Regions from separate parts of the Pseudoflavonifractor sp. An187 genome, predicted to be linked through region 3. Evidence: riboswitches for the same ligand, from Rfam matches in the RefSeq annotation. Region 3 holds a riboswitch; each other region holds the start of a gene.
What was found. Region 3 has a riboswitch for ZMP and ZTP ahead of pflA (pyruvate formate-lyase-activating protein). Riboswitches for the same ligand answer to the same signal wherever they lie in the genome.
Positions count from the first base shown of each region.

Region 1: another riboswitch for ZMP and ZTP. It lies ahead of B5F22_RS06745 (formate--tetrahydrofolate ligase); the one in region 3 lies ahead of pflA (pyruvate formate-lyase-activating protein).
Region 2: another riboswitch for ZMP and ZTP. It lies ahead of B5F22_RS01275 (IMP cyclohydrolase); the one in region 3 lies ahead of pflA (pyruvate formate-lyase-activating protein).

Region 1 is NZ_NFKG01000012.1:11,564-13,824, forward strand. It holds gene B5F22_RS06745 (formate--tetrahydrofolate ligase) at 1-1,409, opposite strand, end outside; ZMP/ZTP riboswitch at 1,460-1,551, opposite strand; gene B5F22_RS12590 (hypothetical protein) at 1,811-2,261, opposite strand, start outside.
Region 2 is NZ_NFKG01000001.1:253,389-255,649, forward strand. It holds gene purM (phosphoribosylformylglycinamidine cyclo-ligase) at 1-575, shown strand, start outside; gene purN (phosphoribosylglycinamide formyltransferase) at 579-1,217, shown strand; ZMP/ZTP riboswitch at 1,245-1,323, shown strand; gene B5F22_RS01275 (IMP cyclohydrolase) at 1,379-2,092, shown strand; gene B5F22_RS01280 (phosphoribosylaminoimidazolecarboxamide formyltransferase) at 2,096-2,261, shown strand, end outside.
Region 3 is NZ_NFKG01000004.1:25,766-28,026, reverse strand. It holds gene B5F22_RS03580 (LCP family protein) at 1-688, opposite strand, end outside; ZMP/ZTP riboswitch at 892-977, shown strand; gene pflA (pyruvate formate-lyase-activating protein) at 1,038-1,760, shown strand; gene pflB (formate C-acetyltransferase) at 1,778-2,261, shown strand, end outside.

The DNA.
Region 1 (2,261 bases), on a different contig from region 3:
GCCAGCTCCTTGGCAGCGGCAGCGGTGTAGTGCACGCCAGCGCCGCCGTACACCTTCTCCACGATGGTCTGAATCTTGTCCTTCAAGGGCAGGTCCAGGTCATAGGCGTAGTGGAAGTCCTGGGGCTGGTCGCACAGGCGCAGCACTTCCTCGGCCAGCTCCAGGCCGCCCTCGCCGCCCTTGCCCCACACCTCGGACAGGGCCACATTGACCCCCAGCTCCTGGCAGCGGGTGCGGATGAGGTTCAGCTCGGCCTCGGTGTCATTGGCGAAGCGGTTGATGGCCACCACGGCGGGCAGGCCGAACACACGGGTGATGTTCTCCACGTGCTTGAGCAAATTGGGCAGGCCACGCTCCAGAGCCTCCAGGTTTTCCGCCCCCAGCTCAGTCTTGGGCACGCCGCCGTTGTACTTCAGAGCCTTGACCGTGGCCACGATGACCACGGCATCGGGGGTGAGCCCGGCGGCCCGGCACTTGATGTCCAGGAACTTCTCAGCGCCCAGATCGGCGCCGAAGCCCGCCTCGGTGACCACGTAGTCGGCCAGCTTCAAAGCGGTGTCGGTGGCGGAGACGGAGTTGCAGCCGTGGGCGATGTTGGCGAAGGGACCGCCGTGGACCAGAGCGGGGGTGTGCTCCAAGGTCTGCACCAGGTTAGGCTTGATGGCGTCCTTCAAGAGGGCAGCCATAGCGCCCTGGGCCTTCAAATCGGCGGCGGTAACGGGCTTGTCATCGTAGGTGTAGCCCACGATCATGCGGCCCAGCCGCTCCTTCAAATCAGACAGGCCGGTGGCCAGGCACAGCACAGCCATAATCTCGCTGGCCACAGTGATATCGAAGCCGTCCTCCCGGGGCACGCCCTGCATCCGGCCACCCAGGCCGTCCACAATGTTGCGCAGCTGGCGGTCGTTCATGTCCACGCAGCGGCGCCAGGTGATCTTCTTCACGTCAATGCCCAGAGCGTTGCCCTGCTGGATGTGGTTGTCCAGCATGGCGGCCAGCAGGTTGTTGGCGGCACCGATGGCGTGGAAGTCGCCGGTGAAGTGGAGGTTGATGTCCTCCATGGGCACCACCTGGGCGTAGCCGCCGCCGGCAGCGCCGCCCTTCACGCCGAACACGGGGCCCAGAGAGGGCTCCCGGAGGCAGAGCATCACATTTTTATCCATGCGGCGCAGGGCATCGGCTAACCCTACCGAGGTGGTGGTCTTGCCCTCTCCGGCAGGGGTGGGGTTGATGGCGGTGACCAGAATCAGCTTGCCCTTCCGGGGCACATTGCGCAACGGGGTGATGTCGATCTTGGCCTTCACCTTGCCGTAATACTCCAGCAGGTTCTCGTCAATCCCGGCCATGGACGCCACCCGTCCGATGGGCAGCATCTGGGCCTCCTGGGCAATTTGAATGTCTGTTTTCATCTTCCATGCTCCTTCCTGCGCCTCAAAAACAAAAAAGGGCGCACTGATTTCGAGTGCGCCCAGACGGTCGGCAATACGGCGCACATGGGCGTCGGCTGTACTCCACGTGGTCACTCCACTTCCGTCAGTCATACAGCAGATTTATCTTACCATGCCCGCCCACACCCGTCAAGGCCTTTCCCCGCTTTGCCCTCCCTTCCCACAGGCTTTACTCAGAGATTACAGGAAGTTATCCACAGCTTCCACAAAGTTTTCAACAGCCTCAACCCGTTGCCGTGCAATGGATTCCAGGTTTTTTCCAAAATTACGCAGGGCCGGAACTGGTAGTTTTCTATCTAGCTAAAGAGTTTATATGTCCCATTGTTCGGGCTCTCTGTTGTCATATTCACTGTGAATATCATTCATATGTTTAATCCAATTGTCGCTTCAATCTTTTGTATTCTTTCGATGACATCATTCTTTACATCCACATACTGCGCCAGATTAATTCCCTTTGAAATTTCCGTTTGATATGTTTCAGGCAATCCCGCTACACGTAGAATTTCTTTTTTACTAAGTCTGTTTTTCTCAATTACATTGGCATAATAAATGGCAAAAGTGTGAATATTCGCTACCTGATGCCCCCGTGCTGCACTATCATACAGTTCTCGCAAAATCTTACCTAGTCTATTTTCTGTCATATCACTAACCTCCACATCAACTTTTTCTTCTTTAGATATTGCGGATTTCCTCCCTTCTAAATTTGAACTCCTACAAATCTTTTCATAAACTTCTATCGTCATTAATACTAAATCCCCTTCTCCCTCCTTTGTGATGAAAATTGGTTCTTGCACCTTGTGTGCCAATTTTGAA
Region 2 (2,261 bases), on a different contig from region 3:
TGGCTGGTTTCTCCGTTGGCATGGTGGATGAGGAGAAGATCATCGACGGCAAGTCCCTGGCCGAGGGCGACGTGCTCATCGGTCTGGCCTCCTCCGGCGTGCACTCCAACGGCTTCTCTCTGGTGCGTAAGGTCTTCGACGTGGAGCACGCTGACCTGAAGACTCCCATGAACGAGCTGGGCGGCAAGAGCCTGGGCGAGGCCCTGCTGGAGCCCACCCGCATCTATGTCAAGGCCGTGAAGGCCGTGCTGGGCGCTGGCGTGGATGTCCACGCTGTCAGCCACATCACCGGCGGCGGCTTCTATGAGAATGTGCCCCGCATGATGGTGGACGGCCTCACCGCCCAGATCAAGCTGGACTCCTTCCCCACCCTGCCCATCTTCTCCCTCATCCAGAAGGCGGGCAACATCCCCGCTCGGGATATGTACAACACCTTCAACATGGGCATCGGCATGATTCTGGCCGTCCCCGCTTCTCAGGCTCAGGCCGCTCTGGACGCCCTGGCCGCAGCTGGCGAGACCGCCTACCAGATCGGCAGCGTGGTGGCTGGCGAGGCTGGCGTGGAACTGGTGTAATCCATGGGAAAGCGTATTGCCGTTTTGGTGTCCGGCGGCGGCACCAACCTGCAAGCCCTCATTGACGCCCAGGCCCGGGGTGAGCTGGGCGGCGGCACCATTGCCGCCGTCATCTCCTCCAAGGCCGGGGCGTACGCCCTGGAACGGGCGGAGAAGGCGGGGATTCCCCACTATGTCATCCCCCGCAAGGAGTATCCCTCCAACCAGGCCATGACCCAGGCGCTGGTGGCCAAGCTCCGTGAGCTGGACATTGACCTGGTGGTGCTGGCAGGCTTCATGATCATTCTCACCGAAGAGATGGTGCAGGCCTACCCCAACGCCATCTTGAACGTCCACCCCGCCCTCATCCCCTCCTTCTGCGGAGAGGGCTGCTACGGCCTCCACGTCCACGAGAAGGCCCTGGAGTACGGAGTGAAGGTGTCCGGCGCCACCGTCCACTTTGTCTCCGAGGAGTGTGACGGCGGCCCCATCGTGCTGCAAAAGGCTGTGGCTGTGGAGGAGGGGGACACCCCCGAGACCTTGCAGCGTCGCATCATGGAGCAGGCCGAGTGGCACATCCTGCCCCAGGCCGTCTCCCTATTCTGCCAAAATCGGCTCCATGTAGAGGGCCGAGTGGTCCACATTCTGCCCCCGCAAGCTTGACAAAGGCGCTCAGGGCATGATATAGTTAACAGGCTATATGACTGACGGAAGTGGGTTGACCACAGGGAGTATAGCCGTAGAAATGCCGACCGTCTGGGCGCACCTATTTTGTGGATAGGTGCGCCCTTTTTCTTTGACCAACACTTTGAGGAGGTACCACTATGACAACTTTGGATCTGTGCCAGGAGCTGTCCCGCAACCCCTACCCCGGCCGGGGCATCGTGCTGGGCCGCACCGCTGACAACAAGCATGCGGTGATCGCCTACTTCATCATGGGCCGCAGCGAAAACAGCCGCAACCGCATCTTCGAGGAGACGGACGACGGCATCCGCACCCGGGCCTATGACGAGAGCAAGATGACTGACCCCTCCCTGATCATCTATCACCCCGTGCGCCAGGTGGGCGAGGACACCATTGTCACCAACGGCGACCAGACCGACACCATCCAGCAGGGCCTGCTGGCTGGCAAGACCTTTGCCGAGTCCCTGCGCTCCCGCTGCTTCGAGCCCGATCCCCCCAACTACACCCCTCGCATCTCCGGTCTGCTCCTCAAGGACGGAAGCTACAAGCTGTCCATTCTCAAGTCCGCCTACGGCAACCCCGATTGCAACCTGCGCTACTTCTACGAGTACGACGCTCCCCTGCCCGGCACCGGACACTTCATCCACACCTATCAGGAGAACCTGGACCCCCTGCCCTCCTTCGAGGGTGAGCCTCGTCTGGTGGCCATCACCGCCCCGGACGCCGAGACCCTGGCCGGGGACCTGTGGCTGTCCCTCAACGACGAGAACAAGGTCTCCCTCTTCGTCCGCTACATCGACCTGGAGACCGGAGACTGTGAGACTTCCATCATCAACAAACACTGGGAGGTTTAATCCATGACTGAACTGGAACTGAAATACGGCTGTAACCCCAACCAAAAGCCCGCCCGCATCTACATGGACGAGGGTGAGCTGCCCATCACCGTCCTCAACGGCAAGCCCGGCTACATCAACTTCATGGACGCTCTCAACTCCTGGCAGTTGGTGAAGGCCCTGAAGAAGG
Region 3 (2,261 bases):
TGGCGGGAGCGGTGGTGGGCTGGGGAGCGGCGCTGGCCTGGAGGGGCACCTGAATGGTGTCCACCATGCGCAGACTCTGCATCACGTCCTTGTACTCCTCCAGGTCGTCCAGCACGGTCATGTGGCTCTGGTTGACCAAAATGGCGTCGATTTCCTTGTTGTTGAGGGCGTCCACCAGTTTGGTTGCCTCGGGATAGCCCTGGGGGGTGAGGGTGACGCTGTACTTGGCGTCCAGCTGTTTCACCGCCGCCTGGGTGTCCGTCTGGTCGGCGCTGAGCATGCCAAATGGGTGCTGGAGCAGCTCGTCCATGCTGCGGGTATCATCTCCCCGCACATACACGGACATGGCCAGGGTCTGGGCCTCCGGGTTGGTGACCCGGTCCAGAGTGTCCAGGCCCACCCGGGCATAGACAATGCCCACGGCGAACACCAGACAGAACACCACGGACAGCACGGAACCCGCCGTGCGCTTGGCGGGGCCGCGGCTGAACCGCAGAGCAAACACCACCACTACGGCCACCACCACCGCCGCCGCAATCAGGGCCAACAGCAGGGGGGTGAGCATGTGGGTGAAGAAGAGAGCGGCCACAAAGCCGATGCCGAGAACGGCAAACAACAGCAGGGCCAGCAGATTGACCACGGTCTCCAGACCGGAGCGGGCAGTTTTTTTCTTGTACCGTTTTGCCATGTGGCATATCTCCTTGTCGTTGTTATGGCACATTATAGTATGCCACAGGGGAAATGGCAACGGCTCCAGGGGGTCGGCGTGCAGAATTTACAACTTCGATACAACTCCTTGCGGAGTTCTTAAAAAGTGTCCAGAAATTGAAAAATAATGGGAAATAAAAATGAAGCTTGACAAACGACACAAGATATAGTAGCCTGTACTCACGGTGATCATACACCTGGCGGTATTAAGTGGAATCAACCACGTGGCGTATGATCGTGAAAGCCGGCCGACCGTCTGGGCAAGAAAAAGGTCCCAGTGGGTCGGTCTTTTTCTTTATCCAACAAATGGAAAAAGAAGGGAGTTCACAATGAAAGGACGCATTCACTCTGTGGAGAGCATGGGGCTGGTGGACGGCCCCGGCATTCGCACCGTGGTGTTTCTCCAGGGGTGTGGGCTGCGGTGCCAGTACTGCCACAACCCGGACACCTGGGAGTGTGGCGCCGTTGCCGCCAAGGAGATGACGCCGGAGGAACTGGTGGCCAAGCTGCGCCGGTTCAAATCCTACTACGGCGCCACCGGCGGGGTCACCTTTTCCGGCGGTGAGCCGCTGTTGCAGCCGGAGTTTTTGGCCCAGGCCCTGGAGCTATGCCAAAAGGAAGGCATTCACACCTGTCTGGACACCGCCGGGTGCGGGCTGGGGGACTATCAGCGGATTTTGTCCCACACCGACCTGGTGCTTCTGGACATCAAGCACTACACCCCCCAGGGGTTCCAGGCGGTCACAGGCCGGGACACCGGGGAATGGAGAGCGTTTCTCAGCCAATTACAGGCCCAAGAGGTGCCCCTGTGGATTCGACACGTGGTGGTGCCCGGGCTCACCGACGGCGATGAGCATTTGCAAGGGCTTTTGGACTTTGTCTCCACCTTGCGCCATGTGCGCCGGGTAGAACTGTTGCCCTATCACACCCTGGGGGTACACAAGTACCACACCCTGGGATATCCTTACCCCCTGGAGGGGGTGGAGCCCCTGGCCAAGGACGCTCTGGCCGGGTGGCAGGAGAAGTTTGACCGAGCGTTTCCCCATATTTGATAAGGAGGTACATTCCCATGAGCATTGATGTCAACTGCACCGCCTGGGAGGGCTTTCGCACCGGCGAATGGCGCCACCTGGTGAATGTGCGCAACTTCATTCAGAAGAACTACACCCCCTATACCGGAGATGACAGCTTCCTGGCCCCCATCTCCCCCCGTACCGCCAAGGTGTGGGAGAAGGCCCACGCCCTCATTGTGGAGGAGCTGAAAAAGGGCATCATCGACGTGGAGACCCACGTGGTATCCGGCATCGACAACTTCGAGCCCGGCTACATTGACCAGGAAAACGAGGTCATTGTGGGCCTCCAGACCGACGCCCCCCTCAAGCGTATCGTGAACCTGTACGGCGGTATGCGTATGGCCGAGTCCGCCCTCCACGAGTACGGCTACGAGCTGGACCCCGAGATTGAGCGCCACTTCAGCCTCTACCGCAAGACCCACAACGAGGGCGTGTTTGACGCCTACCCCAAGCGCACCCGTCTGGCCCGTACCGCTGGCC